2 linked regions of the Robertmurraya sp. FSL R5-0851 genome follow. The protein of the gene in region 1 interacts with the protein of each later gene in a pairwise test. Links are inferred from orthologs where the notes say so. Each region holds a gene or a part of one and is shown in the gene's direction. Other genes may lie near its edges.

Region 1 (18,250 bases):
TGTCCAAAATATACTTGATTAATATACATCTGAAGGATTTCATCTTTTTCGTATTTCTTTTCGATTTCTAGGGCGAGAAATAATTCTTCAATTTTTCTTTTATACGTTCTCTCAGGAGAGAGTAGAGCATTTTTGGTTAATTGCTGGGTTAATGTACTACCGCCTCCCGTAATACGACCAGCAAATAAATTCTTAAAGAAAGCCCGTGTAATACCTTTCAGGTCAAATCCGTTATGCACATAGAAACGGTGATCCTCAATAGCAACAACTGCGTTGCCAACATAATCAGGGAGTTCTGAAATCTCCACGCCTTTATTTCGGTTTGTGCTAATCTCTGTGGCGACGTCTCCGTCCTTGTCGTATATAACTGTTGATTGTTTTAACCCTTCCTTTAAGGTTTGTACATTTGCTTGGCTTGCCAGGAAAGCAAAATAAAGAATCGCAAATAATACAAAAACTAATAGAAGTAATAATAAAAATTGGGTGATATGCGTGTTTCTCCAAAATCGAGTGATTACATTACGAAATGTTTCAAATCGTTCCATTGAATACCTATCCTTTAAAAATGAAATTATGACCATTATAACAGGAAATTATGTCAAAGGATGACAGAAATCTCTTTATTCCTATAATAAAAAAGTGGTATATTTATTATCGGCTTCATGATCACTGATTACATATTTTGGAGGGTAAGACATGCGTATTGGAGTTCCTAAAGAAATAAAGAATAACGAAAATCGAGTCGCAATGACTCCTGCTGGTGTTATTAATTTGGTGAAATTTGGGCATGTAGTACATATTGAAACAGGGGCAGGACTTGGATCAGGTTTTAGTGATGATGATTATGTGGATGCTGGTGCTATCATTGTTGAAAGCGCTTTAAAAGCGTGGTCGATGGATATGGTAATGAAAGTTAAAGAACCACTTCGAGAGGAATATCAGTATTTCAGAGAAGGATTGATTTTATTTACATATTTACATTTAGCTCCAGAGCCAGAATTAACAAAGGCATTAATTGAAAACAAAGTAGTTGGAATTGCCTATGAAACGGTCCAACTCTCCAATGGAAGCCTTCCGCTATTAACTCCTATGAGTGAAGTAGCTGGACGAATGGCTACACAGATTGGTGCTCAATTCCTAGAGAAAGTACATGGCGGGAAAGGAATCCTTCTTGCTGGTATACCAGGTGTGAATAGAGGAAAGGTGACCATCATTGGTGGGGGAGTGGCAGGAACCAATGCAGCAAAAATGGCGATTGGGCTAGGGGCAAGTGTGACGATTATCGATCTAAATCCTGATAGACTTCGTCAACTTGATGATATTTTCGGCCGTGATGTGACGACTCTTATGTCTAACCACTACAATATTGCTGAAGAAGTAAAAAGCTCTGACTTAGTCATTGGCGCTGTGTTAATACCAGGAGCAAAAGCACCTAAGCTTGTGACAGAAGAAATGATTCAGTCGATGTCACCAGGCTCGGTTGTCGTTGATATTGCGATTGATCAGGGTGGTATCTTTGAAACGACCGATCGTATTACCACACATGATAAGCCAACATATGAAAAGCATGGTGTTGTGCATTATGCAGTAGCAAACATGCCAGGTGCAGTACCACGTACTTCAACGATGGCTTTAACAAATGTAACCGTGCCTTATGCACTCCAAATTGCAAACAAAGGCTATAAAAAAGCTTGTCTTGAAAATGAAGCGTTACTAAAAGGAATCAATACCCTTGAAGGCTATGTCACATATGAGGCTGTGGCAGAAGCTCATGGATTAGAATATGCAGCTTCTCGTGAATTATTAGAAAAATAGAAATTCAAGAAAAGCTCCATGAAAAATGTTCAACGGTTAAGCATCTGAGTTCATAATAGACGGAGAAATTTCGCTTAATTAGCAAATACGATAAAAAATAGCTTACATAGGCGGAGAAATTCCGACAATTGTCTCAAAAAACGTGAATAAGTGGAGATTTTCCTTGCATAAACGGAAAATCTCCACTTATTTAACCCAAAACGGGCTTCATTCTGCAATTAACCGGAAAAACTCCGCTTAATTTTGCTGGTTACTGGTTACTCGAATAAGGACAAGACATCAAATTTAAAAGGGAGCGAGTTTTCCTCTTTATACCAATTAACGATGCCAATACGACTGTCATTTCGGTATGTATTTTAAGAAATGCACCTAAAAACGGTTCCCTATAAAAAATGTTCAAGGAGCTTTATTTTATCTTATTATTTGTAATTCCTTTGGAAACTTTGTTAAGATCTCAACCCCATTGGAGGTAACAAGCACGTCATCTTCAATTCTGACACCCGCTACTCCAGGAACGTAGATTCCTGGTTCGATCGTAAAGACCATGCCTTCTTCAAGTAGAAGAGTATTTGTTTCAGTAAGAGAAGGATATTCATGTACACTAATTCCTAGCCCGTGACCGAGCCGATGTGGAAAATATTCTCCGTAGCCAGCTGCTGAAATAATATTTCTTGCTGCTAGATCGACCGCTTGGCATGTTACTCCAGGCTTACTCGCTTCGATAGCTGAGGCTTGAGCTTTTAAAACGGTATCATATATTTCTTTTTGCTTCTCACTTATATCACCAAGTGCTACTGTACGGGTAATATCTGAGCAGTATCCATCAACGACGACTCCTAAATCAAAGAGAACAAGATCGCCTTTTTTCATTTTTGTCAGTCCAGGATTTCCATGTGGAGACGCTCCGTTTTTCCCTGTCAAAACCATAGTAGAAAAAGACATCTCCGAAACGCCTTTTTTCTTTAATTCATATTCAATGGCTGCTAATACTTCCAGTTCGGTTTTTCCTTCCGCTATTTCGGAACAGCCTACTTCAATTGCGTAATCAGCTAGGGCACACGCCTCGCGAATCGAAGCAATTTCACTCTCGCTTTTTACCATCCGTAATTTGCGGATCTTTTCCTCTGCAGGAAGAAAAGTAGCTTGTGAAAATAAGGAACCTATAAGCTCGTAGCGCTCCACATTCATATGTTCTTTTTCGATGGCTATTTTTTCTACAGACTTCGTTCGATCGTTACAAAGCTTATGTATAAGTATCCATGGATTTTCGATATCAGAATATCCGATTATATCAAAGCCCCATCCGGCCTTCTTTGCATCTTCCTTCTCCATTGAGGGACAAACAAGGAAGGGTTCTCCACTTTGGAAAATACCTACACCTAGCAGCCTTTCATGGGGATCGCTTAAAAATCCACTTACATAAAATACACTGTCAGGATTAGTTAAAAAGCAAAAATCAATTTGTTCTTGAGTAAGCCAGTTGGCTATTGAGTTAAGCTTGCTATTCAAAGTTATTCCCCCTTCGGTATTATAAATTTAGAGTAACAACATTACTTTTGAAAGTAAACTTATATTGGTAGTAAAATATGGATATAAGGAAATTGATAAATGAAAAGGAGTGTAGAGAGATGAAAATTAGCTTTCATGGACATTCAATACTATTAGTTGAGGCCAATGGAACGAGAATACTATTTGATCCCTTTATTAATGGAAACCCAACAACGGATTTAAAAGTTGAAGATGTTCATGCAGATGTAATCATTGTGACTCATGGACACAATGACCATATAGGTGATACCGTCGAGATTGCCAAAAAGAATGATGCGCTTGTAATTGGAACTGCAGAGATTGCTGATTATCTAGGTTCTAAAGGAGTAAGAACACATGGGCTTCATATCGGTGGAGGATTTAATTTCGAGTTTGGTAGAGTTAAGCTAACCCAAGCATTTCACGGGTCAGGGTACATAAACGAGAATAATGAAATCGTTTACCTTGGTATGCCTGCAGGTGTCCTTTTAACGATTGATGGGAAAACCATTTATCATGCGGGGGATACGGGATTATTTTCGGATATGAAGCTAATTGGGGACAGACATCCAATAGATATAGCTTTCCTGCCGATCGGTGATAATTTTACGATGGGTCCAGATGATGCTGCTTATGCTGCAGGACTATTACAAGCAAAGAAGGTAGTGCCGATTCACTTTAATACCTTCCCATTGCTTCAGCAAGACCCTAGAACGTTTGTAAAGATGCTTCCTGATGGAGTGGGTGCTGTTCTAGATGTAGGGCAGTCGATAGAGTTGTAGGTAAAGTTTGTCGATGAAAGAGTCTCTGGACGATTTCATCGACTTTTTTTTATTTTTTTGCATACATTTTACTAGTTGGACAAGAAAGGAGATTGCTTATATTGAAGAAAAATCGATACCTATTTTGCTTACTTGCAACGGGAGTGATGCTTTATTACGGAGTACCTGAACTGTCAGCTTATAACGCGGGAACTGCAGGAATATACTCAGTGGCCTGGCTTGTGTTAGCCGTATTCGTAATAGCAGGGAATTTATCTGCTATTATGTATGCACCTAAAAAGAGAAGGGTTACGGAAGCTAAATTATCAAAAAAACAGGTGCGAAGAAAAGTGCGAGCCTATTAATTACCTATTCGCAAAATGAAATCAAATTGTAATCAAGCCCCTTCACGCTTTATAATAAAAGGATAGATACCAAACTAATAGAAAATACAGAATTTATAAAGGGTGAAGGTCTTGGCTACAAAACATGAACAAATTCTACAATATATTGATGAACTACCAATTGGTGAAAAAATATCAGTAAGGCAAATTGCCAAGGCGCTTAATGTTAGTGAAGGTACTGCGTATCGAGCCATAAAGGATGCAGAAAATAAAGGATATGTGAGCACGATTGAACGTGTTGGTACGATTCGAATTGAAAGAAAGAAAAAGGAGAATATTGAAAAGCTAACATTTGCTGAAGTAGTAAATATTGTTGATGGACAAGTTCTCGGTGGACGTGCGGGTTTACATAAAACATTAAATAAGTTTGTCATTGGTGCGATGAAGCTTGAACAAATGATGAGGTACACTGGAGCAGGTAATCTACTCATTGTCGGGAACCGGACAAAAGCGCATGAGTATGCATTGAATGCTGGAGCAGCCGTGCTCATCACTGGTGGATTTGATACGGAAGATGAAGTGAAAAAGTTGGCAGATGACCTTCAGTTGCCCATTATTTCAACTAGCTATGATACCTTCACGGTTGCTGCGATGATTAACCGTGCCATTTACGATCAGTTAATAAAGAAAGAAATTGTACTTGTTGAAGATATTCTAACATCTATTAACGAGACAATCTATGTAAAAACAACGGATACAATAGAAGTTTGGCATGAAAAAAATCGTGAAACAAAGCATAGTCGTTTTCCAGTAGTCGACCACCAGATGAAGGTGCAAGGGATGGTTACTTCAAAGGACGTTATGGGAATTGCAGATACGACGAGTATTGAAAAAATCATGACAAAAAATCCAATGACTGTTACTGGGAAAACGAGTGTTGCCTCCTGTGCCCACTCGATGGTATGGGAAGGGATTGAGGTCCTTCCTGTTGTTGACGACAATAATCGCTTAGAGGGAATCATAAGCAGACAGGATGTACTAAAAGCTCTACAGATGATCCAACGGCAGCCTCAAGTCGGAGAAACGATTGATGACATCGTTACAAATCAGCTTGTAGTAACGAAAGGGAAAACAAAGAACGAGGACGTTCTCCGCTGTGAAGTAAGCCCTCAAATGACTAACTCGATTGGGACGATTTCTTATGGTGTTTTCACTACCATTGTGACAGAAGCAGCCAATGGTGTTCTAAGAGGATATAAAAAAGGTGATCTAGTCGTTGAAAATATGACCATTTATTTTCTAAAACCCGTTCAAATGGATAGTGTATTAGAAATTTATCCGAAAGTGCTAGAGGTTGGTCGAAAATTTGGGAAGGTCGATGTGGAAGTATATAACGAAAATGTTTTAGTTGGTAAAGCGATGATGATGTGTCAGCTGATTGACAGACATTAGGAAAAAGGAGTTGTTCGATGAATGAACAACTCCCCTTCTTACATATGCTTTTTTAATTCAGTTGCTTCCTTTGCTGCTAGAGGAAGGAAATACTTATAAGCTTTTATTCCACCCAAAATATTGTATGCTCCAAGGGCGATAAAAATAGCACCTATGATATACACTACAGTTGATTGAGAAATCATGATACGATTCATTCCAAAGGATGCAATAAATAATCCTAGAGCAATATTGCTTTTAGCAGAAATCCATTTCTTTTCTGCTGGTCGGTTGGAACGAAAAAATTGGATTTTATAAAAAAGATAAAACATAATAGATACGACAATAATAATGACAAATATAGGCATATAATTCCCTCCAAGCTTCGACATTCTTCCATTATTCTACCTTGTATATAAAATAATTTCTACTTTTTCTCTTTTTGTGTTAAAAAGAGAGTATTAGGAAAAAAAGGAGATCAGCAATGAAAGATCAAATAATTGAAACGATTAAACAGTACGATACCATTATTATTCATCGACATGTTCGCCCAGATCCGGATGCGTATGGGTCACAAGGAGGACTGGCAGAAATCTTAAAGGCTTCTTTCCCAGACAAAACGATTTACACAGTTGGACAAGAAGAGCGGTCTTTACAATATTTGAGACGGCTTGATGAAATAAGTGATGATACATATAATGGGTCTCTAGTTATCGTGACAGATACGGCAAATCAAGAGCGTATTTGTGACCAAAGATACCTCTCTGGGGACAAGTTGATCAAAATAGACCATCATCCAAACGAGGATCCATATGGTGATCTTGTCTGGGTTGATACGACTTCTAGCTCAACAAGTGAAATGATTTATGAACTCTACTTATATGGTCAAGAAAAGGGCTTACAAATGTCAGATCAAGCGGCTAGATTATTGTATGCAGGAATTGTTGGAGATACGGGGAGATTTCTTTACCCTAGTACAAATGATCGAACATTCCAATATGCTGGAGAGTTAATACAATATAATTTCTCTCGTACAGAAGTTTATGACGGAATGTACGAACTACCAATGAATGTGGTTAAGTTAAATGGCTATGTTCTTCAAAATTTTGAAATGAACGAAAATGGCGTTGCATCTATGATCCTTCCAAAGGAACTGCTTGCTACATATGATGTAAGGGCAGCAGATGCCTCCCTGCTTGTGAGTGCTCTTGGAAGTGTACAAGGAATCAAAGCATGGGCTTTCTTTATTGAGGAAAGTGATCAAATTCGTGTTCGCCTTCGTTCAAAAGGTCCGGTTATTAATGGAGTGGCTAAAAAATATAAAGGTGGCGGTCATCCTCTTGCAGCTGGAGCCTCCATCTATTCATGGGATGAAGTTCCACATGTCATGAAAGATATTGAAGAAGTTTGTAAGTAAAAAAAGAGGTAGGAACTTAGTTTTGTTCCTACCTTAATTATTGGCTAATTGCATCTCAAGTTGAATGGATAATGTCGTATAAAACACAATTTCCTTTACTTTGACTTGGTATCTTTTATCGTTTATCCTGTGTGTCCGATTTTCAATAACCTTTTTAACCCAATCACTACTTTTATAGGCTGTATCAATATCCATTTTTAACAAAGGGTTGATATCCTCTTTAATGGCTTCTTCCACTTCATAGATACTAAATGAGTCTATTTGGTATTTTTGGCTGATTTTAATTTTAATGTCTTGGACAATAAGAAGTTCTTCGTTTTTCTTGTTTAACTCCCGATAGTCATTTTGCCAAATATTTTTCTCATTCTTCAAATCCTTAATGGTTTCCTCTTGCAGCTTTAGCTCTTTTGAGTATCTTTCTTGCCAATCACCGTAAATATAAAGAAATATACACCAACTGATTACACCACCTAACGCCATTCCTGCAATAAACTGCTGGACAGCACGAAGTCGGTAGAAAGGCGGAATTCTCATTTAAATATGCTCCTGAGTTAACCAGTTAATGATCGTTGCTCCCGTTTGTGCACCACCCATAGCAGTAAGAATGAGCAGGAATTGTTTAAAGATATCCTTTGTTCCACCATCTAAGAATCCTTTTTCAAAGCTATAAACTGTATCAAATGTTCCGCCTATCGCAGCGATAATTGCCCAAATCCGTATCGAAGTTGATATACGGTAAATTTCCGTTAGCATTGGTTTTCCGGTCAAGAATGCAGAAAGCCCCCCGATGAGCGCTCCGCCTAATAAAACACCTAGAGCAATAAAGTAGGCATCTATTAAAATTGATATATACGGTTGTTCGCCCACAACAATCATCCTCACATCAATAAAGTATTGATACATCATATGGACAAACTCTAAAAAATATGAGCTTTCATGAAGCGAACATATTTTCTTTTTTTCGTCTATGCCCCTATAATAAAAGAAGAATGAAGCAGTTAGGGTGTGATTTATATGTCTTTTGTTCACCTTCAAGTGCAAAGTGCGTTTAGTTTATTATCAAGCACAGCTTCCGTTGAACAATTGGTAAAGGGAGCAAAAGAAAAGGGATTTACCATGCTCGCATTAACTGATTACAATGTCATGCATGGTGCAGTCGCCTTTTATAAGCAATGCTTAAAGCATGAGATAAAACCGATCATTGGACTTTCAGTGGATGTTCAAAGTGAAATAACTTCTAATATGGCGTACCCACTTGTGCTTTTAGCGAAAAATCAGGTGGGATTTCAAAACTTAATGAAAATTTCAAGTGTTGTACAAACGAAATCCAAGGAAGGTATTCCCTTAAAATGGCTTAAACATTACGCAGCGGGATTATTTGCGATTTCTCCGGGAGATGCGGGGGAAATCGAGTCGTACTTACTAGAGGATAACGAAGAACAAGCAGCGAAATGTGCAGATTTGTATAAACATATATTTGGAGCAGATAGCTTCTTTCTTTCCTTGCAAAATCATAATGTACCAGCAGAAACCAGTCTTTTAAACAAACTCGTTTCTTTAGGGAACTCTTATTCAGTACAAACAGTCGTCACAAATAATGTTCGATATCTACAACAATCGGATTCATTTGCCCATGAGTGTTTATTAGCCATAAAAAATGGGGAGAAGTTACAGGATGATGACAGGGAACGTTTGGAGACCGACCAATATTATTTAAAAACGAGTGCAGAGATGGTTGAACTTTTTGCAGACTTCCCTAAAGCGTTAGAAAATACTTGGCGAATTGCTGAAGAATGCAATGTTATGGTTGAGCTCCATAAACAAAAGCTTCCTAAGTATCCAACACTTGAGGGTGAAACGGCAGAGGGATTGTTAGAAAAGCTTTGCATGAAAGGTCTTTCTGAAAGGTACAGCTCTGCAACCAAAGAGCATAAAGAGCGATTACGATACGAATTAAGCGTAATAGAGAAAATGAAATTTGCTGATTACTTCTTAATTGTTTGGGATTTTATGAGGTTTTCACGAGAACAGCATATATTAACTGGTCCAGGTAGAGGTTCGGCAGCAGGATCGTTGGTTTCATATGTGTTGTACATAACGGATGTTGACCCATTAAAATATGATTTGTTATTTGAAAGGTTTCTAAATCCAGAACGTATCACAATGCCAGATATCGATATCGACTTTCCGGATCACCGTCGTGATGAGGTGATCGAGTATGTCGCTAACAAGTACGGAGAAGCACATGTGGCTCAAATCGTTACTTTTGGTACGTTGGCAGCAAAAGCGGCCCTTCGTGATGTTGGAAGAGCTTTTGGATTAAATACGAAGGAACTCGAAGGTCTGTCAAGAGCGGTACCTTCGCAACTTGGAATATCATTAAAAGATGCCTACGCTCAGTCAGAAAGGCTCCGTGCATTTGTTAATGAATCTCCTACAAACCAAAGGCTGTTTGAGACAGCAGTAAAGTTAGAGGGCCTTCCAAGGCACACATCCACACATGCAGCTGGGGTAGTGATCTCTGAAGAACCGCTTGTTAACACTGTTCCCATAAGTGAGGGAAGTCAATCTGTCTATCTCACTCAGTATGCGATGGACGATTTGGAAGAGGTTGGACTATTAAAAATGGATTTTCTGGGTTTAAGGAATTTAACCCTCATAGAATCTATTATTGATTTGATAAAAAAGAGAGTAAGAGTTAATTTTGATATTAAAACGATTCCTTTAGATGATAAGGATACGTTTTTGATGTTAAGCCGTGGAGAAACAACGGGTGTGTTTCAATTAGAGTCTGAAGGGATGAGACATGTATTAAGACGGTTAAAGCCAACAAATTTTGAAGATATTGTTGCGGTAAACGCTCTATACCGTCCCGGACCTATGGAAAATATTCCGATGTTTATAGATAGAAAGCATGGAAAAGAACATATCTCGTATTTGCATGAAGATTTGAAGTCAATTCTTGAAAATACGTATGGAATCATCGTGTATCAAGAACAAATCATGCAAATTGCTTCAACGATGGCGGGGTTTAGTTTAGGTGAAGCTGACTTATTGAGGCGAGCAGTTGGAAAAAAGAAAAAAGAAATTCTTGATAAAGAAAGACAGCATTTCGTTGAAGGTGCAATGACAAAGGGGTACGAGTCAAGCATTGCCAATGAGGTATATGATCTGATCGTAAAATTTGCAAACTATGGATTTAATAGGAGTCATGCCGTTGCATACAGTGTGATTGCGTATCAACTCGCATACCTTAAAGCGAACTATCCAGTGTATTTTATGGCTGCGTTATTATCCTCAAGTATTGGTAATGAGTCAAAGATTGCTCAATATATAAAAGAATGTCGTGAAATGGGTATTCAAGTTTTGCCTCCATCCATTAACAAAAGCGGCTATACTTTCTTAGTGGAAAATCATGCAATTCGATACAGTCTTACAGCCATAAAGGGGATTGGCGTTGCAGCTTTAAAGGGCTTGTTCTCCGCTAGAAAAAGCAAGAAATTTTCGGATCTCTTTGATTTTTGTATCCGAGTGTCTGCTAAATCAGTTAACCGGAAGGCATTAGAATCGCTTATCCATTCCGGTAGCTTCGATGAATTCGGAGAAGACCGTGCCGTGCTATTAGCTAGCCTTGACGTGGCTTTAGATCATGCGCAGCTAGTAAATCCTGATGACTCACAGCAAGGAGATCTATTTACAGATGATGAGTTTTTCCTGAAACCAAAATATGTAACCGTTGATCCGATAAGGGCTGAAGATAAACTAAGGCAGGAGAAAGAAGCATTAGGCTTATATCTTTCGGACCACCCCGTTTCCATTTATGAGAAAGAAGCTAAATTGGAACAAACAATGGCGATTTCTTACATTTCAACAAAAATTAGAAATGTAAGAGTTTTGGTCTATATTACTGAATTGAAGAAAATTCGTACAAAAAAGGGAGAAACGATGGCTTTCTTGACAGTATCAGATCAAAGTGGAGATATGGAGTCGGTTGTGTTTCCTACTGTTCTTAAAAGATATTCGATGCTCTTACAACAAGGTAATATTGTGATTGTTGATGGGAAAATCGAGGAACGAAATGGAGCAAAGCAACTTATTATATCATCGGCCAAGGAAGTAGTTAAGAACGAAGAAGTGGTGGAAGATAAAAACGTATTATATCTAAAAATACAAAAGCATCAAGAACATGGTGAATTTTTGCATACACTAAAGAAACTGTTAAACAGGCATTCTGGAGGAACACCTGTTATTCTTTACTACGAGGAATCTAAGAGAAGTATTAGGCTTGGTAAAGAGGATTATGTACAACCTACAACGATACTCATTAGGGAAATCCAGGCGTTGCTTGGTTCAGATAACGTCATTTTGAAATAATTAGCCTTTACATCCATTTGTATTATGTTATATTGTGTAAGTGTACGTGGTCTGACCACTAAAAGGGGATGGAGAAAAGAAAGTTATTTTAACTAAGGGGTGGAATGCATTTTGACTTTACGTGAAGAAGCATTACATATGCACAGAGTAAACAAAGGTAAGCTCGAGTCAAAATCGAAAGTTCAAGTTAGGAATGCAAATGACCTAAGCCTTGCCTATTCGCCAGGAGTGGCCGAGCCTTGTAAAGAAATTTATGACAAGCCTGAAACGGTCTATGATTACACGATGAAAGGGAATATGGTTGCTGTTGTTTCTGATGGAACAGCTGTACTTGGATTAGGAAATATTGGACCAGAAGCGGCACTTCCTGTTATGGAAGGAAAGGCTGTTTTGTTTAAAAGCTTTGCTGGAGTTGATGCATTTCCAATCTGCTTAGGTACAACTGACGTCGAAAAAATTATTGAAACCGTCAAGTTATTAGAACCAACATTCGGCGGAATAAACCTTGAAGATATTGCTGCTCCTAATTGCTTTGTGATTGAGGAGAGACTTAAAAAGGAAACCAATATACCTGTGTTTCATGATGATCAGCATGGTACAGCAATCGTTACAGTTGCTGGTTTAGTAAATGCGCTAAAGCTTGTTGGCAAATCGATGAATGAAATTAAGGTCGTAGCTAACGGAGCAGGTGCTGCAGGGATTGCAATTATGAAACTTTTATATACCTATGGTGTACGTGATATTATTATGTGTGACACTAAAGGAGCTATATATGAAGGCAGACCATTTGGAATGAACGACATTAAAAATGAAATAGCCAAATATACGAACCGTAATCAAGAAACAGGTAGTCTTGTAGATGCACTTAAAGGTGCAGATGTGTTTATTGGAGTTTCTGTTGCAGGTGCATTAACGGGTGAAATGATTCAAACAATGAATGAGGATCCAATTATTTTCGCTATGGCGAATCCAACACCGGAGATCATGCCTGAAGAAGCGAAAAAAGCTGGAGCGAAGGTTATCGGAACCGGACGTTCTGACTTCCCGAACCAAGTAAATAATGTACTAGCTTTCCCTGGAATCTTCAGAGGTGCTTTAGACGTAAGAGCCACTCACATAAATGAAAAAATGAAGGTGGCAGCGGTTGAAGCGATTGCTAGTCTTGTCTCAGAAGAGGAGCTAAGCGCTGACTACGTTATTCCAGCACCATTCGATTCGAGAGTAGCGCCAGAGGTAGCGGCAGCAGTTGCGAAGGCAGCAATGGAAACAGGTGTAGCCAGATTGAAGGTTGACCCACTCGAGATTAAGACTAGAACTAGCCAGCTTTCCGTTATTGGAAAGAGCGAGTGATCTTAAAGTGAGTATGGAACCAGTGGAACGAGGCTCAAAAGTCTATCTGGAAATTGTCAAGCAGCTTCGCAGTATGATTGAACAGGATGGTTTAAAACCCGGTGATAAAATTCCATCAGAGCGAGAACTTTGTGAGCGTCTTAATGTAGGACGCTCCTCTGTTCGTGAAGCTTTAAGAGCTTTAGAACTTTTAGGACTTATTGAGACCCGTCGAGGAGAAGGTACCTTTATAAGAGATTTTCGCAGTAATCAGCTTGTGCAGCTACTTGGCACATTTGTGCTTCAAGATTCAAAAGCAAAACAAGATGTGATTGAAACGAAATATTTAATCGAATTAGATTGTTTAAGACTCATTCTCCGTAGAAATAATGTAAACCAACTAGAAGATTTAAAAAAGTGGCTCGAATCTTGCGAATTTACGGACGATCAGTTTTTTATAAAAATTGTTGAGCTGGCAGATAATCATCTTTTCTATCGTATTTGGTCGATTTTAAATGATTATTACGATGCGCTAAAGCTTCCGAAGATGGAAAGGAACGATCCGTTCTACCTCGCAATCGTGCAAGCCTTACTAGGTGGAAATGAGGCGGATGTTCTAAAGTCGTACTATTCACTACGGAAACTGTCGAATGATTAACGACAAATATCTGCAGAATTTGTTGTGACATTATACTAACATGATAAAAAGAACTAGACGAGCCTTCATATAAAAAGGCATTATTTTTCATTGTAGTGGTCTGACCACTGAGATTATTAGAATTCTATGGGGAGGTTTAAGCTTGCCGATTAAAGACCTATTTACAAAACCAAAGAAGAAAAAATATGCAACTATTCCAACCGAAGCTGCAAAACAAGATGTCCCAGAAGGGATTATGACCAAGTGTCCAAGATGTAAGAAAATCATGTATTCCAAGGAGTTAATGAAGAATCTTAAGGTTTGTATTCACTGTGGGTATCATCATCCAATGAATTCAAAAGAGAGGCTAAAAAGCTTTGTTGACGAAGGAAGCTTCGTTGAACTTGATCGTTATATGATATCTGAGAACCCGCTTGGATTCCCTGATTATATAGAAAAGCTTGAAAAAGATCGTCAGAAAACAAATTTAAATGAAGCTGTTGTGACTGGTGTATGTAAGGTCGAAGGACATGACGCGGTTGTTGCCGTGATGGATTCTACTTTTAGAATGGGAAGTATGGGCTCTGTAGTTGGTGAGAAGATTACGAGAGCGATCGAAAAAGCAGGTGAGCTATCCATCCCATTTATCATCTTTACAGCTTCAGGTGGAGCAAGGATGCAAGAGGGAGTATTGAGCCTGATGCAGATGGCCAAGACGAGTGTTGCCCTTAAAAAGTTTAGCGACGAAGGTAACCTAATCATATCGATCATGACACACCCAACTACTGGAGGAGTGTCTGCTAGTTTCGCTTCTCTTGGGGACTATAATTTCGCTGAGCCAGGAGCTTTAATTGGATTTGCAGGGAGACGCATTATCGAACAAACCATTAGAGAAGAGCTTCCTGAGGATTTTCAAACAGCAGAATTTCTTTTAAAACATGGTCAGTTAGATGCGGTAATATCTAGGGATGATTTGAGAGAGAAAATTTCCACATTGCTTGATATTCATACGCCTGGAGGTGAAATAGAATGGTTGGAGAACTAGAATTCGAAAAACCAGTCATTGAACTGAAAAAGAAAATTGCAGAATTAAAAGAATTTACAGCGAGTGCAGAAGTAGATTTGACAGACGAAATTGAAAAGCTTGAGGCAAGACTTCAAAAGCTTGAAAAAGATATTTATGACAACATGAAGCCATGGGATAGAGTGCAAATTGCGAGACATCCTGCCAGGCCAACAACTCAAGACTATTTATCAATTATCTTTTCTGATTTCATTGAATGTCATGGGGACCGCTTTTTTGGAGATGATGAAGCCATTGTAGCAGGAGTAGCGAAGTTCCAAGGTTTGCCTGTTACTATTATTGGCCATCAGCGTGGGAAAGATACGAAGGAAAATATCCGTAGAAATTTTGGAATGCCACATCCTGAGGGGTACCGTAAAGCATTGAGACTTATGAAGCAAGCGGAGAAATTCAATCGTCCGATTATTTGTTTTATTGATACGAAGGGTGCGTATCCTGGGAAAGCTGCGGAAGAAAGAGGGCAAAGCGAAGCGATTGCAAGGAACCTTTTTGAAATGGCAAGCTTAACCGTACCTATTGTTTGTATTGTCATTGGAGAAGGAGGAAGTGGTGGTGCCCTTGCACTTGGTGTAGGTGATCATATCCACATGCTTGAAAACTCAACGTACTCGGTTATTTCCCCTGAAGGAGCTGCAGCTATTCTTTGGAAGGATGCTTCTCTTGCGAAACAGGCGGCTGAAACAATGAAAATCACGGCACCAGACTTAAAGGAACTTGGAGTGATTGATGAAATTATTCCTGAAGTTCGAGGTGGAGCCCATAAGGATGTAAATACTCAAGCCGAAAGCATAAGAAATACGATTCAACAGTCACTAAAGCAGTTGTTACAGCTAACAGAAAATGAACTGCTTGCATTAAGATATGAAAAATACAAGAATATGGGTAAATATACATTTTTGCACGAATATATAGGTGTAAATGGATGAGTGTGTTTCGACACACTCTTTCTTATTTTTTTAGAGAAATCCCAATAAAATGACAGTAAATATCGAATTATGAACATTTTTAGAAAAAAAAGATAGTATTAAGCGCTTTCAATAAAAAAACTATTTCGTCTATTGATTTTATGTTTATGATAGAGTTGAGAACATTGTTTCTTCATGGTATTTTAGAAATATTCCCGGGTATTCTGTAAATAATAGTAGTGCATCACATGTCGTATTATTCATCTTCTAACTATACATAATACTTCAACAATCCAATACAGAGGTGATTTGCTTTGAAAAGAATCGGTGTGTTAACAAGTGGTGGAGATTCACCAGGTATGAACGCTGCTGTACGTGCGGTCGTTCGTAAAGCAATTTTTCATGATATGGAAGTCTATGGAGTATACAACGGCTACTCTGGCTTAATTAGCGGAAATATCAAAAAGTTAGAACTAGGTTCTGTTGGTGATATTATTCATCGTGGAGGAACCATGCTTTATTCTGCTCGTTGTGAGGAGTTTAAAACAAAAGAAGGTCAGCAAAAAGGAATTGAACAATTAAAGAAATTTGGTATTGAAGGTTTAGTTGTCGTTGGTGGCGATGGATCTTATAGAGGGGCAAAAGCATTAACAGAGCAAGGCTTCCCTTGTATTGGTGTACCAGGTACAATTGATAATGATATACCAGGTACAGATTATACAATAGGATTTGATACAGCTCTAAATACGGTAATTGATGCAGTCGACAAAATTCGCGATACGGCTACTTCTCATGATAGAGCTTTTATCATTGAAGTTATGGGTCGAGATGCAGGAGATATTGCTCTTTGGGCTGGTTTAGCAGGAGGAGCTGAAACAATCATTATACCAGAAGTTGGTTATGATATGGATGAGATTGCAGCTCGCTTAAAAAGTGGCCATGAGCGTGGAAAAAAACACAGTATCATCATGGTTGCAGAAGGTGTTTGCAGCGGTGTTGAATTCAGTAAGCAAATCAAGGAAGCAACCGATCTTGACACTCGTGTGTCTGTGTTAGGACATATTCAACGTGGTGGATCTCCTACTGCAGCAGATAGAGTGCTTGCTAGTCGTCTAGGTGCATTTGCGGTTGAGTTATTGTTACAAGGCAAGGGTGGAAGAGCGGTTGGTATTGAAAAGAATGAGCTTATTGACCACGATATCATCGAAATTCTAACGAGAAAGCATTCGGTAAATCAAAGTATGTACAACTTGTCAAAAGAGCTATCCATTTAACGTTTTTTAAAATATTAGGAGGTCCACAATTGTATGCGTAAAACAAAAATTGTTTGTACTATAGGCCCAGCAAGTGAAAGCGTAGAAAAATTAACACAGCTGATTGAGGCTGGGATGAATGTTGCTCGTCTAAACTTCTCTCACGGTGACCATGAAGAGCATGGTGCACGTATTAGAAATATCCGTGAAGCTTCAAAGCAAACCGGAAAAACAGTTGCTATTCTGTTAGATACAAAAGGTCCAGAAATTCGTACAAATAATATGGTTGATGGTGCAATTGAGTTAGTTGCAGGTAACGATGTGATTGTATCAATGACCGAGGTAGAAGGAACAGTTGATAAATTCTCCATTACATATCCTGGATTAATTGATGATGTGAACGAAGGTTCAAAAATTTTACTAGATGACGGTTTAATCGGCTTAGAAGTAACTAAGATTGACCGTGATGCTGGAGAAATTTATACGAAAATTTTAAATACGGGCACACTTAAAAATAAAAAAGGTGTAAACGTTCCAGGTGTTTCAGTTAATCTGCCAGGAATCACAGAAAAGGATGCGAACGATATTGTTTTTGGTATCGAGCAAGGAATTGACTTTATTGCTGCTTCCTTTGTACGTCGTGCATCCGATGTACTAGAAATTCGCCGTTTATTAGAGGAACAAAATGCAACACATATCCACATTATTCCTAAAATTGAAAATCAAGAAGGTGTTGATAAAATCAACGAAATTCTTGAAATCTCTGACGGACTAATGGTTGCACGTGGAGACCTTGGAGTAGAAATTCCTGCGGAAGAGGTACCTCTTGTTCAAAAAAGTTTAATTAAAAAATGTAACGCACAAGGGAAGCCAGTTATTACGGCTACACAAATGCTTGATTCTATGCAACGTAACCCACGTCCAACAAGAGCGGAAGCAAGTGACGTAGCCAATGCTATCTTTGATGGAACAGACGCTATTATGCTCTCAGGGGAAACAGCTGCTGGTGTGTATCCTGTAGAAGCGGTTCAAACGATGCATAACATTGCATCTCGTGCAGAATCTGCATTGGATCATAAAGAAATCTTATCTAACCGTAGCAAAGAAAATGATCATAATATTACAGATGCAATTGGGCAATCAGTTGCGCACACAGCATTAAATCTGGATGCAAATGCGATCATTGCTCCTACTGAAAGTGGACATACGGCTAGAATGATCTCTAAATACCGTCCTAAGGCTCCAATTGTGGCTGTTACTTCTGATGACGGTGTAGCCCGACGTCTATCACTAGCTTGGGGTGTGTATCCTCAAATCGGAAAACAAGCCAATACTACTGATGAAATGCTTGATACAGCGGTAGAGGAAAGCTT
Region 2 (12,709 bases), 3.4 Mb from region 1 along the record:
ACAAGTGTATTACAGACATCAGCTGGTCGAATGATTTTTGCTAAACCGAAGTTACTAGAAAAAGCATTATAGAAATAGTTAGGGGATATCTTATGTCTTACCAAGTTATTATCCCTGCAGCAGGACAAGGGAAAAGAATGCGGGCAGGCAAAAATAAGGTGTTGCTTCAGCTAAAGGATATTCCTATATTAATTCATACTCTGAGAGTATTTGAATTAGATGACGCATGTAAGGGAATTATTTTAGCTATTTCAGCCGGAGATGAAGATCATTTTTCCAGTCTCTTAAAAAAGTATCGAATTAAAAAGGTTACCTCTCTTGTTGCTGGTGGGAACGAAAGACAGCATAGTGTATACAATGGGTTGCAGGCAGCAAAGAAAGAGGGAATTGTACTCGTACATGATGCAGCTAGGCCATTTATTGAAAAAAGAGTGATCCATGAATTAGTATCGGTAGCTGAAAAGGATGGAGCGGCTGTAGTAGCGGTGCCTGTTAAGGATACGATTAAGAAGGTAAATAATTTTGAAGTAGTTGAGACGATTGAGCGTTCAAGCTTGTGGGCCATTCAAACCCCACAAGCTTTTCGCGTGTCGTTGCTAGAAGAAGCTCATAACCTAGCGTTGGTACAGAATTTTTTAGGGACGGATGAAGCCAGTTTAGTAGAACGACTACATATACCTGTAAAAATTGTTGAGGGCGACTACGATAATATCAAACTGACGACACCAGAAGATTTGTATTTTGCAGAGGCAATCATTAAGCAACGTGACTACCAAAAGAGGGGACTTTAATAACGATGTTTAGAATTGGACAAGGATTTGACGTTCATCAGCTCACAGAAGGTAGACCTTTGATATTAGGAGGTATAACGATTCCTTATGAAAAAGGATTGTTAGGGCATTCTGATGCAGATGTCCTTCTTCACACAGTGACAGATGCAGTTTTAGGGGCGATTGGTGAAGGAGATATTGGAAGACACTTCCCGGATACGGACCCAGAGTTTAAGGATGCCGATTCAGCGAAACTTCTTGAACATGTATGGTCATTAGTTGAGAATCGAGGGTATGAGCTTGTGAATGCAGATTGCACCATTATTGCACAAAAACCTAAGATGGCACCATATATTGAGCAAATGAAGAACCGAATCGCTGAATTATTGAAAGCTACACCCGATCAAGTAAATGTGAAAGCAACAACGACAGAAAAGCTTGGGTTTACCGGAAGAGGAGAAGGAATTGCCTCTCAAGCAGTGGTGCTCTTAAAAAAGAAAGAGCTCTAGGAATTGTCTTTTCACAATGATAAAATAAATGTCAAAAATAGATTGAACTCTTAGGAGGAAAAAGAATGTCTAACACTGTACGTGTTCGTTATGCACCAAGTCCAACGGGGCATTTACATATTGGAAACGCTCGTACTGCGCTATTTAACTACTTGTTTGCGCGTCATCAAGGTGGAAAGTTTATTATCCGAATTGAAGACACTGATAAGAAGCGTAATATTGCTGGTGGGGAAGAGAGTCAGCTAAAATACTTAAAATGGTTAGGGATCGATTGGGATGAGAGCGTTGATGTCGGTGGATCATATGGTCCATATCGACAATCAGAACGTAACGACTTATATGAAGTGTATTATAAGCAACTTCTAGAAGAGGGCAAAGCTTATAAATGCTATTGTACAGAAGAAGAATTAGAAGCAGAACGTAATGAGCAAGCGGAGAAGGGTGAGATGGGTGGCTATTCAGGCAAATGTCGTCATCTAACGAGTGAGCAGCGTGAAGGTTTAGAAAAAGAAGGCAGACAGCCAAGTGTTCGCTTTCTAGTTCCTGAAGGAAAGGTTTTCAGCTTTAACGATATGGTTAAAGGGGACGTTTCTTTTGAGGCAGATGGAATCGGCGGAGATTTTGTTATTGTAAAAAAGGACGGAACACCAACATATAATTTTGCTGTAGCCGTTGATGATCACTTAATGGAAATCACACATGTGTTGCGTGGTGATGATCATATCTCAAATACACCAAAGCAAATGATGATCTACGAAGCATTAGGTTGGGAAACACCGGTGTTTGGACATATGACATTGATCGTGAATGAAAGCCGAAAGAAGCTGAGCAAACGAGATGAGTCCATTATTCAGTTCATTGAACAGTATGAGGAATTAGGATATCTTCCTGAAGCATTATTTAATTTTATTACTTTACTCGGCTGGTCACCATCTGGAGAAGAAGAGATTTTCTCGAAGGAAGAGTTGATTTCTATTTTTGAAGCGAATCGACTTTCGAAATCTCCGGCTCTATTTGATAAGCAAAAGCTTACGTGGATGAATAACCAATACATGAAGAAGCAAGAGGTTGATGTCGTGTATGAGCTTGCTCTGCCACATCTTCAAAAGGCGGGTCTTATTAGTGAGGCAATGACTCCAGAGGAAATAGAATGGACGAAAAACCTCGTAGCACTTTATCAAGAGCAGTTGAGCTATGGGGCTGAAATTGTCGAGCTATCTGAGTTATTCTTCAAGGAAGAGCTGGAGCTAGAGGAAGAAGCAAAGGCGGTTCTTCAGGAGGAAGGCGTGAAGGAAGTATTATCTACTTTTGCGAATGAGATTGAAAAGCTTCCAAGTCTCCAGCCAGAGGATGTTCAAGCAACGTTGAAGAGTGTTCAAAAAGCAACGGGGCAAAAGGGTAAGAAGCTCTTTATGCCGGTTCGTGTGGCTGCTACTGGTCAAACACATGGTCCCGATCTACCGAAAGCCATTGCGCTAATCGGAAAAGAAAAAATATTACAGCGAATTGTGAGCATTATTGGTTAACAGATTGGAAAAAATGTAATATAGTAAAGATAATTATATAATTTAGAAAATGTTGAAGAGGAAAAGTAAAAAAGCAATGCTTTTTAGAGAGAACCATCATCGGCTGAAAGTGGTTTAAGTCCCTTGTTTTTTGAAGTGCCCCTCTGAGTCCTGATTCGAAACGGGGTCATTCCCTTAGTAGAATGAGGCGGATTTCTTCCGTTACAAGAGTTGAGTTGAAGTAACTTAGGTTACTTAAACAGAGTGGAACCGCGCAACAAAGCGTCTCTGTCATTTTTGACAGGGGCGTTTTTATTTTTATAAAAAAGCAGCATTTACGTTTAGGGGGAACGATAATGTTTAAAATGCTAAGGGAAGATGTTGAAGTAGTTTTTGAACAAGATCCAGCGGCAAGGACGTATTTGGAGGTTATCTTAACATATTCAGGTTTGCATTCCATCTGGGCTCATCGAATGGCACATGCTCTATATAAGAGAAAATTTTATTTTATGGCAAGGGTCATTTCGCAGGTAAGTCGCTTCTTCACAGGGATAGAAATTCACCCAGGTGCAACCATCGGAAGACGTTTTTTTATCGATCATGGCATGGGGGTTGTCATTGGTGAAACATGTGAAATTGGTGACAATGTGACGGTGTTTCAGGGAGTTACACTCGGAGGAACTGGAAAAGAGAAAGGAAAGCGACATCCAACGATAAAGGACAATGCTCTTATTGCAACGGGTGCGAAAGTATTAGGGTCAATCACGGTTGGTGAAAATTCTAAGATAGGCGCAGGTTCTGTTGTACTAAAGGATGTCCCTCCGAATTCGACAGTAGTTGGTATTCCTGGGAAAGTGGTAATAAGGGATGGAAAGAAAGTAGAGAAAGATTTAAATCACTGTGATCTACCAGATCCAACTGGTGATCGTTTTAAAGCATTAGAATCCGAAATTAACCATTTAAGAAGACAACTAGAACAGGTAGAGAAGGAAAGGAGTTACGAGCGTGAGCATTCAAATATATAATACATTGACTCGTTCAAAAGAGCCGTTCATACCTCTTGAAGAAGGTAAAGTAAAGATGTATGTTTGCGGACCTACAGTTTATAACTATATCCATATAGGAAACGCTAGACCACCTATTGTGTTTGATACAGTAAGAAGATACTTAGAGTACAGGGGCTATGAGGTTCAATATATCTCCAATTTCACTGATGTGGATGATAAACTTATTCGCGTAGCAAATGAGCTGGGTGAAGATGTCCCAACGATTGCTGATCGTTTTATTAAAGCGTACTTTGAAGATGTTACAGCACTTGGATGCAAAAGAGCAGATGTGCATCCTCGAGTTACAGAAAGTATGGATATTATTTTAGATTTTATTTCTACATTGATTGAAAAGGGATATGCCTATGAGTCCGAGGGAGATGTATACTATCACACTCGCAAATTTAAGGAGTATGGTAAACTGTCTCACCAATCAATTGATGAACTGCGACTAGGAACGAGAATTGCCATCGGTGAAAAGAAACAAGATTCCTTAGACTTTGTCCTTTGGAAGGCAGCAAAGCCGGGTGAAATCTTCTGGGAAAGCCCATGGGGGAAAGGAAGACCGGGTTGGCATATTGAGTGCTCTGCCATGGCGAAGAAGTATTTAGGTGATACCATTGACATTCATGCAGGAGGACAGGATCTGGCTTTCCCTCATCATGAGAATGAAATTGCCCAATCAGAAGCGCTAACAGAAAAAACATTTGCGCGCTATTGGATGCATAACGGGTACATTAATATTGATAATGAAAAAATGTCAAAATCACTAGGAAACTTTGTTCTCGTTCACGATATTATCAAAAAACATGATCCGCAGGTACTACGCTTCTTCATGTTAGCAGTCCATTATCGCAATCCTATTAACTATACTGATGAATTGTTAGAAAATACAAAAGCAGGACTTGAACGATTGAAAACTTCGTACCAAAACTTAAAACATCGACGGGATGCAAGTACCAACTTAACGGATAATGATCAAGAGTGGTTGACAAAAGTTACCACCTTACATGATGAGTTTGTTCGTGATATGGATGATGATTTTAATACAGCAAATGGGATCACTAAGTTATTCGACCTATCTAAGTTGGCTAACATGTATCTTATAGAAAAAAATACATCTATTGTTGTAATCGATGCATTTATGAGAGAGTTTGAAGTGTTATTTGGAATCTTAGGTTTAACGCTTGAAGCGGATCAACTGCTTGACGAAGAAATAGAAGCATTAATTGAACAACGAATCCAGGCTAGAAAAGATCGGAATTTCCAGTTATCTGACCAAATTCGTGATCAGTTAAAAGAGATGAATATTATTTTAGAAGATACGCCTCAAGGCACAAGATGGAAAAGAGGCTAAAATATGCTTCACTTTGAAAATACGATAGATGCGAAACAATTGAATAGTCTCGCTTTAGCATATATAGGGGACTCCATTTTTGAAGTTTATGTTAGAAGATATCTCCTTGAATCAGGGAAGGTAAGACCAAATCAGCTTCATAAGGAGTCAACCAAGTATGTTTCAGCAAAAGCTCAGTGTCAATTCATCCATCACTTTCTGGATTCGAAGCTTTTGAGTGAGGAAGAAGAGGCTGTTGTTAGAAGGGGCAGAAATGCAAAATCTGGAACAGTGCCAAAGAACACAGATGTACAGACATATCGCTATGGGACAGCGTTTGAAGCATTAATCGGATATCTATATTTGATGAACAGAGAGGAGCGACTTGATGAGTTGATCACAGTCGCCCTCTCTCAAGTTGGAGAATGAAAGGAGGAACAATAAGATGAGCCAAGACTTTATTATTGGAAAAAACCCAGTTATAGAAGCACTAAAGTCAGAACGCGATGTGAATAAAATATTTATCGCAGAAGGTTCCCAAACGGGTCAAATGCAACAGGTCATTGGGCTAGCAAAAGCACAAAATGTCATCGTTCAATTTGTTCCTAAAAAGAAAATCGATCAGATGGTAGAAGGAAATCACCAAGGGGTCGTTGCGGCAGTGGCTGCCTATCAGTATGCGGAGCTGGATGACTTGTTTAAGGCAGCAGAAGCAAAAGGAGAAACACCTTTTTTCCTTCTGTTAGATGAAATTGAGGATCCACATAATCTAGGATCCATTATGAGAACAGCGGATTCCACTGGTGCACACGGAATCATCATTCCGAAACGAAGAGCAGTTGGGTTAACAGCAACCGTAGCAAAAGCATCAACGGGTGCCATTGAGTATGTTCCTGTTGTCCGAGTGACGAATATGGCACAAACCATTGATGAACTAAAGGAACGAGGATTATGGATTGCAGGTACCGATGCGTTGGGAAAACAGGACTTTCGTTCGCTCGATGGGACAATGCCTTTAGGTCTTGTGATTGGTAGTGAAGGTAAAGGAATGGGGAGACTCATCCGTGATAAATGTGACTTTTTGGTTAGCCTGCCAATGAAAGGACATGTCACCTCTTTAAATGCTTCGGTAGCAGCTGCCCTTTTAATGTATGAGGTGTATCGAAAACGATATCCACTAGAGGGATAAAATGGACATTCTGTTAGTGGATGGATACAATATCATCGGAGCCTGGCCAGAGCTTCGAGAGCTGAAAAATAAGGATCTAGCTGCCGCTAGGGACCGTCTGGTTGAGAGGATGGCCGAGTATCAAGCCTACTCAGGTTATCGTGTCATCGTTGTTTTTGATGCACATTTTGTAAAAGGAACAGAGAAAAAGTATAAAAATTATAAAGTCGAAGTTATCTTCACAAGAAATAATGAAACTGCGGATGAACGCATTGAAAAACTTGCGATCTCTTTAAATAATAGGAAAACTCAAATTCATGTGGCCACCTCTGATTTTACAGAACAATGGGCCATATTTGGACAAGGAGCCCTAAGAAAATCAGCACGAGAGTTATTAATTGAGATGGATTCGGTTGAAAAGAAGATAGAAAAAAAGGTAAAGAACATCCAGGAAAATAGCCCTGCTTCAAAAATACCGTTAAGTAGTGAAGTGGCAGAAATTTTCGAAAAATGGCGTCGAGGAAAGTGAAGAGCGGTTGACGCTTTAAAAAGGCCTACTGTATAATATTTCTATCTATGCTTGTTCGGTCGGGGGGATCCGAAGTGAATGCTGACTACAAGACAACAAAAATCAACGAAAATTATTTACATTTAATGCAGCTTGAGGATGAAGAAATAGTTGATTTAGTGCACAAAGGTGATAGTGAAGCATTAGATTACTTGATTCATAAGTATCGAAACTTCGTTAGAGCTAAAGCTAGATCCTATTTCTTAATCGGTGCTGACAAAGAGGACATTGTTCAAGAAGGAATGATCGGTCTTTACAAAGCGATCAGAGATTTCCGAGAAGACAAGCTCACTTCCTTTAAAGCGTTTGCAGAACTTTGTATTACGAGACAAATCATTACCGCCATTAAAACGGCAACAAGACAAAAGCATATTCCACTGAACTCTTATGTGTCGTTGGACAAGCCGATCTATGATGAAGAATCCGATCGTACGTTAATGGATGTTATTTCTGGAGCTAAAGTGTTAGATCCGGAGGAACTTATTATCAATCAAGAGGAATTTGATCATATTGAGGTGAAAATGGCAGAGCTTCTAAGTGATTTAGAGCGGAAAGTCCTAGCTCTATACCTTGATGGCCAGTCATATCAGGAAATATCAGAGGAGCTTAACCGTCATGTGAAATCGATTGATAATGCGCTCCAACGTGTGAAAAGGAAGCTTGAGAAATACCTTGAGGTAAGGGAGCTCACCCTGTAGTATGACAGGGTAGATGGTAATAGAGCTCTGTTGACATTGATAAGTGTCCATGATACAGTTTTATGGACAAAATAGTAAGTTAGAGGTGGCATTTTTGACAAAAAAGGTAGTTTTGGCCTGTGTAACTTGCGGTTCGAGAAACTATTCAACGATGAGCAATAAAGAGTCGGAACGGTTAGAGCTGAAGAAGTTTTGTAGAACATGCAGTGCTCATACCATCCACCGTCAAACAAAGTAGTAGGCACCACCTATAGATAGAGTAAGACAAGGAAGTTGGGGGTATCCACATGCAGCGCGTAGTCGATTTTTTTAAAGATGTCAGCCGTGAAATGCGCAAGGTTAGTTGGCCAAAGCGTAAGGAACTGACGAACTACACAGTTACAGTATTAGCTACAGTTATATTTTTTGCTCTTTTCTTTGCTGTAATAGATTTAGGGATTTCAGAATTAATTCGTTTAATTCCTTGAATAACACCCGTAACATAATGGTATAATGGTAACAAACATAGGAAACTTTTAGCAAAGCCCGGCAACGGGTTTTTTCATTTGTAAAAAAATAAAAGCTAACAATGCTTTCTAGTTTAATAATATGGATTTTTTTATATAGGGAGGGAAGGACAATTCGTCCTCGACAATGGAAAAGAATTGGTATGTAGTTCATACTTACTCTGGTTATGAGAACAAGGTAAAAGCAAACCTTGAAAAGCGTGTAGAGTCTATGGCGATGCAAGACAAAATCTTCCGAGTAGTAGTGCCTGAAGAAGAAGAAACAGATATTAAGAATGGTAAAAAGAAAGTAGTTAAAAGAAAAGTATTCCCAGGTTACGTATTAGTTGAAATCTTAATGACAGATGACTCTTGGTATGTGGTTCGAAATACTCCTGGAGTAACTGGTTTCGTAGGTTCAGCTGGATCTGGTTCTAAGCCGACACCTTTACTGCCGGAAGAAGTGAATTTCATTCTTAAACGTATGGGACTTGAGCAGAAGCGTGTGGATGTAAACTTTGAACTTGGAGAAACGGTACAAGTCAAGGAGGGTCCATTTGCAAACTTTACTGGATCTATTGAAGAAATTGACAAAGACAAGTCTAAAGTCAAGGTTCTTGTAAATATGTTTGGTCGGGATACCCCTGTAGAACTTGAATTTACACAGATTGAAAAAATATAACCTGAAAAAACTTGAAATAGGTTTCGAAAGATGGTAATATTTCAAAGGTCAGTATGTCTCAAACATTGAGACCGGACAAAAGGAAACAGTTCTTTATTCTAAATAAAGACTATTATATGAGTGGGAGGGGAAAATCCCCTATTACCACATCACGGACTTAAGGAGGTGTGTCTCGTGGCTAAAAAAGTAATTAAGATTGTTAAGTTGCAAATCCCTGCTGCTAAAGCTAATCCAGCACCACCAGTTGGTCCTGCACTTGGTCAAGCCGGTGTTAACATCATGGGATTCTGTAAAGAGTTCAACGCTCGTACAGCTGAACAAGCTGGCTTAATCATTCCTGTTGAGATTACGGTTTTTGAAGACCGTTCATTTACATTTATTACAAAAACTCCTCCTGCTGCAGTTCTTCTTAAGAAGGCGGCTGGCATTGAGTCTGGTTCTGGTGAACCGAACCGTAATAAAGTAGCAACAGTCAAGCGTGACAAGGTGCGCGAGATTGCTGAAACAAAAATGCCTGATCTAAATGCGGCTAGCGTTGAAGCAGCTATGCGTATGGTTGAAGGTACTGCACGCAGCATGGGTATTGTTATCGAAGACTAATTCATGCTCGAATGTTTCTTTAGTTAAGGGGTTGCGGTGTTGAATTTGGTTTCACGCGCAACCTTTCTTATGTCTAGCGGGTGTGTTAAAGCACAGCGCTGTTATTCGTGGGAGGTTAGTTAAGAACTTTTCCGCTAAAACCACAATCTAGGAGGAAATAAAAATGGCTAAAAAAGGTAAGAAGTTTTTAGAAGCTTCAAAGCTTGTTGACCGTACAAAAGCATATCCGGTTGAAGAAGCTATTGAACTTGCTAAAAAGACAAACTTTGCAAAGTTTGATGCATCTGTAGAAGTTGCTTTCCGTCTTGGAGTAGATCCAAAGAAAGCTGACCAACAAATCCGTGGAGCAGTTGTGCTTCCAAACGGAACTGGTAAAACACAACGTGTACTTGTATTTGCTAAAGGTGAAAAGGCGAAAGAAGCAGAAGCAGCTGGCGCTGATTATGTAGGAGATGCAGACTACATCAACAAAATTAACCAAGGTTGGTTTGAGTTTGACGTAATCGTTGCTACACCTGACATGATGGGTGAAGTTGGTAAGCTTGGTCGTGTGTTAGGACCTAAAGGCTTAATGCCAAACCCTAAGACTGGTACAGTTACATTTGATGTAACAAAAGCAGTTAATGAAATCAAAGCTGGTAAAGTTGAATACCGTGTTGATAAAGCTGGAAACATCCACGTACCAATCGGGAAAACTTCTTTCGAAAACGAAAAGCTTGTTGAAAACTTCACTACAATTTTCGAAACAATGCTTAAAGTGAAGCCTTCTGCTGCAAAAGGAACTTACATGAAGAACGTAACTGTTACTTCAACAATGGGACCTGGAGTAAAAGTAGACCCTTCAACTGTAAATGCAAAGTAATTTAAAAATATAATTGACAACAGAATAAAATTCTACTAGAATAGATTTTGTTGTGAAAATAGAATAACATTTGTACCGCAGACAGTAGGTGCCTTCAAGGCTTAATCTCCTACCGAGGTCATACGATAGATTGAACAGTTCGTGTAAACGACTATTGTATACTTCCTCCATGTCTGCAAGGCATGGAGGTTTATATTTTCTGGTATAAATGTAGTAAATCTACAGGAGGTGTAAGGATGAGCAACGCTATCGAAACTAAAAAAGTAATCGTAGACGAAATCGCTGATAAGTTAAAAACTGCTAAAACAACAGTTGTTGTTGACTATCGTGGTTTAAATGTTTCTGAAGTAACAGAACTTCGTAAACAACTTCGTGAAGCTGGTATCGAGTTCAAGGTTTACAAAAACTCTTTAACTCGTCGTGCTGCTGAAGCTTCTGAACTTGCTGGCCTTAACGACGCTCTTACAGGTCCTAACGCTATCGCATTCAGTAACGAAGATGTTGTTGCCCCAGCTAAAATTTTAAATGACTTCGCTAAAAAGCATGAAGCTCTTGAAATTAAAGCAGGTGTAATTGAAGGGAACGTTGCATCATTAGAAGATATTAAGGCTCTTGCTGAACTACCATCACGCGAAGGCTTACTATCTATGCTACTCAGCGTACTTCAAGCTCCAATCCGCAACCTTGCTCTTGCTACAAAAGCTGTTGCAGATCAAAAAGAAGAACAAGGCGCGTAAGTTAGAATTATCGTTCGTGAAATAAACTATTAAAACACAATTTTAAGGAGGAACTTTATCATGACTAAAGAACAAATCATTGAAGCAGTTAAAAGCATGACTGTTTTAGAACTTAACGACCTAGTAAAAGCTATCGAAGAAGAATTTGGTGTAACTGCTGCTGCTCCTGTAGCTGTAGTTGGTGGAGCTGCTGGTGGAGACGCTGCTGCTGAACAAACTGAATTTGACGTTGTTCTTGCTTCTGCAGGCGACCAAAAAATCAAAGTTATCAAAGTTGTACGTGAAATCACAGGTCTTGGACTTAAAGAAGCAAAAGAACTTGTTGACAACACTCCAAAGGCAGTTAAAGAAGGAGCTTCTAAAGAAGAAGCTGAAGAAATCAAAGCTAAGCTTGAAGAAGTTGGAGCAAACGTTGAAGTTAAGTAATAATGATATTGAAAGGCTCGCTGCATAAGCGAGCCTTTTGCTTTTTAAAAAAGGTTCGATTATAATTTTTTCGTATAAGTTTTCTCTACTAAAAATTTGGAAGTGGTAGTATGGCAGAGCATTATTTCTCGCGCGAGCAAAAAGTTGAGAGTAATCGAAAGACATGGAGTTTCACACTTAGAAATCAAAGCCTATCTTTTATTACTGATAATGGTGTGTTTTCGAAAAGTGAAGTAGATTTTGGATCGAGGTTACTCATTGAGGCGTTTCAATTTCCAAACATCGATGGACCGATTTTAGATGTTGGTTGCGGCTATGGTCCGATTGGGATTTCTCTAGCAAAAGAACAAGTAGCCAAAGAGATACATATGGTAGATGTGAATGAGCGGGCGATTGGATTAGCAAAAGACAATGCAACTCTAAATAAAGTTTCAAATGTAACGATATACGAAAGTGATCGGTTAACTCAGGTAAAAGGCAAAGGGTTTGCTGCTATCTTAACAAATCCTCCAATTCGTGCAGGAAAGCAAGTAGTTCACGATATATTTGAACAAAGTTTTGATCATTTAGCTCCTAGCGGTGAGCTGTGGGTTGTCATTCAAAAAAAACAGGGTGCACCATCTGCAATAGAGAAATTAAGTGAAATATTTGGTTCAGTTGAAACCATCGAAAAGAAAAAAGGGTATTTTATTTTGAAAGCTAAAAAGATTTGACTTGACATTTTGGCTATGTTAATATTATAAAATGCCAACATGATATATTGTGTAAAATTGCTAAATTCAACTCTAGTTGTATAAATTTGGCAATATGCGGCGATGCTAATAAAATAATAGTAGAAAATTGGAGAATGCGGTTTTTAAGAAAAAACCCTTTTTCTTTTTGTCTTATGAAAAAAGGTGCATGTAAGCGTTGTTGACTTAAGTCGAGCGGTCAAGTGGGAAAATCCTCCTGTCTGGATAAAAGCATCTCGTTTGCCCATCTATTTTTTATAAGAAATTTATAGAAGTAATCATAAAAGCTTGATTTGAGGGGTGAATCTGTTGACAGGTCAACTAGTTCAGTATGGACGACACCGCCAGCGAAGAAGTTATGCGAGAATCAGTGAAGTATTAGAATTACCTAACTTAATTGAGATTCAAACAGCTTCGTATCAATGGTTCCTTGATGAAGGATTGCGTGAAATGTTCCAGGATATTTCACCGATTGAAGATTTCACAGGTAATTTGTCATTAGAATTTATTGATTATAGTTTAAGTGAGCCAAAGTATTCTGTTGAAGAATCCAAGGAACGAGATGTTACATACTCTGCTCCACTTC

What was found.
Region 2: the proteins of dnaE (region 1) and rplL interact in binary tests that used the Escherichia coli proteins (3 or more experiments, as listed by UniProt). The link is inferred for Robertmurraya sp. FSL R5-0851 from one-to-one orthologs.

The regions. Positions count from the first base shown.
Region 1 is NZ_JBBOOE010000001.1:3,482,624-3,500,873, reverse strand. What follows is about bases 7,964-11,869. They hold dnaE (DNA polymerase III subunit alpha), read left to right. Parts: upstream 7,964-8,309; coding sequence 8,310-11,669; downstream 11,670-11,869. Other genes in these bases: MKX65_RS17970 (NAD(P)-dependent malic enzyme), read left to right, coding at 11,781-11,869; MKX65_RS17980 (YtrH family sporulation protein), read right to left, coding at 7,964-8,171. Outside these bases: MKX65_RS18025 (transglycosylase domain-containing protein), read right to left, coding at 1-545; ald (alanine dehydrogenase), read left to right, coding at 697-1,815; MKX65_RS18015 (M24 family metallopeptidase), read right to left, coding at 2,227-3,324; MKX65_RS18010 (metal-dependent hydrolase), read left to right, coding at 3,444-4,124; MKX65_RS18005 (hypothetical protein), read left to right, coding at 4,226-4,468; MKX65_RS18000 (CBS domain-containing protein), read left to right, coding at 4,580-5,899; MKX65_RS17995 (YtpI family protein), read right to left, coding at 5,938-6,246; MKX65_RS17990 (DHH family phosphoesterase), read left to right, coding at 6,363-7,295; sporulation membrane protein YtrI, read right to left, coding at 7,329-7,829; more of MKX65_RS17980, read right to left, coding at 7,830-7,963; more of MKX65_RS17970, read left to right, coding at 11,870-13,019; MKX65_RS17965 (FadR/GntR family transcriptional regulator), read left to right, coding at 13,033-13,656; accD (acetyl-CoA carboxylase, carboxyltransferase subunit beta), read left to right, coding at 13,799-14,680; accA (acetyl-CoA carboxylase carboxyl transferase subunit alpha), read left to right, coding at 14,665-15,645; pfkA (6-phosphofructokinase), read left to right, coding at 15,939-16,898; pyk (pyruvate kinase), read left to right, coding at 16,932-18,250. UniProt on the Escherichia coli protein: DNA polymerase III is a complex, multichain enzyme responsible for most of the replicative synthesis in bacteria. This DNA polymerase also exhibits 3' to 5' exonuclease activity. The alpha chain is the DNA polymerase catalytic subunit.
Region 2 is NZ_JBBOOE010000001.1:109,130-121,838, forward strand. The notes cover bases 9,797-12,709. They hold rplL (50S ribosomal protein L7/L12), read left to right. Parts: upstream 9,797-11,026; coding sequence 11,027-11,392; downstream 11,393-12,709. Other genes in these bases: rplA (50S ribosomal protein L1), read left to right, coding at 9,797-10,229; rplJ (50S ribosomal protein L10), read left to right, coding at 10,466-10,966; MKX65_RS00650 (methyltransferase), read left to right, coding at 11,503-12,105; rpoB (DNA-directed RNA polymerase subunit beta), read left to right, coding at 12,424-12,709. In the rest of the region: MKX65_RS00565 (PIN domain-containing protein), read left to right, coding at 1-72; ispD (2-C-methyl-D-erythritol 4-phosphate cytidylyltransferase), read left to right, coding at 93-791; ispF (2-C-methyl-D-erythritol 2,4-cyclodiphosphate synthase), read left to right, coding at 797-1,279; gltX (glutamate--tRNA ligase), read left to right, coding at 1,345-2,805; cysE (serine O-acetyltransferase), read left to right, coding at 3,141-3,809; cysS (cysteine--tRNA ligase), read left to right, coding at 3,790-5,187; MKX65_RS00595 (ribonuclease III domain-containing protein), read left to right, coding at 5,191-5,595; 23S rRNA (guanosine(2251)-2'-O)-methyltransferase RlmB, read left to right, coding at 5,612-6,355; MKX65_RS00605 (NYN domain-containing protein), read left to right, coding at 6,357-6,863; RNA polymerase sporulation sigma factor SigH, read left to right, coding at 6,989-7,600; rpmG (50S ribosomal protein L33), read left to right, coding at 7,695-7,838; preprotein translocase subunit SecE, read left to right, coding at 7,888-8,067; transcription termination/antitermination protein NusG, read left to right, coding at 8,234-8,767; rplK (50S ribosomal protein L11), read left to right, coding at 8,942-9,367; more of rplA, read left to right, coding at 9,531-9,796. UniProt on the Escherichia coli protein: The binding site for several of the GTPase factors involved in protein synthesis (IF-2, EF-Tu, EF-G and RF3). Is thus essential for accurate translation.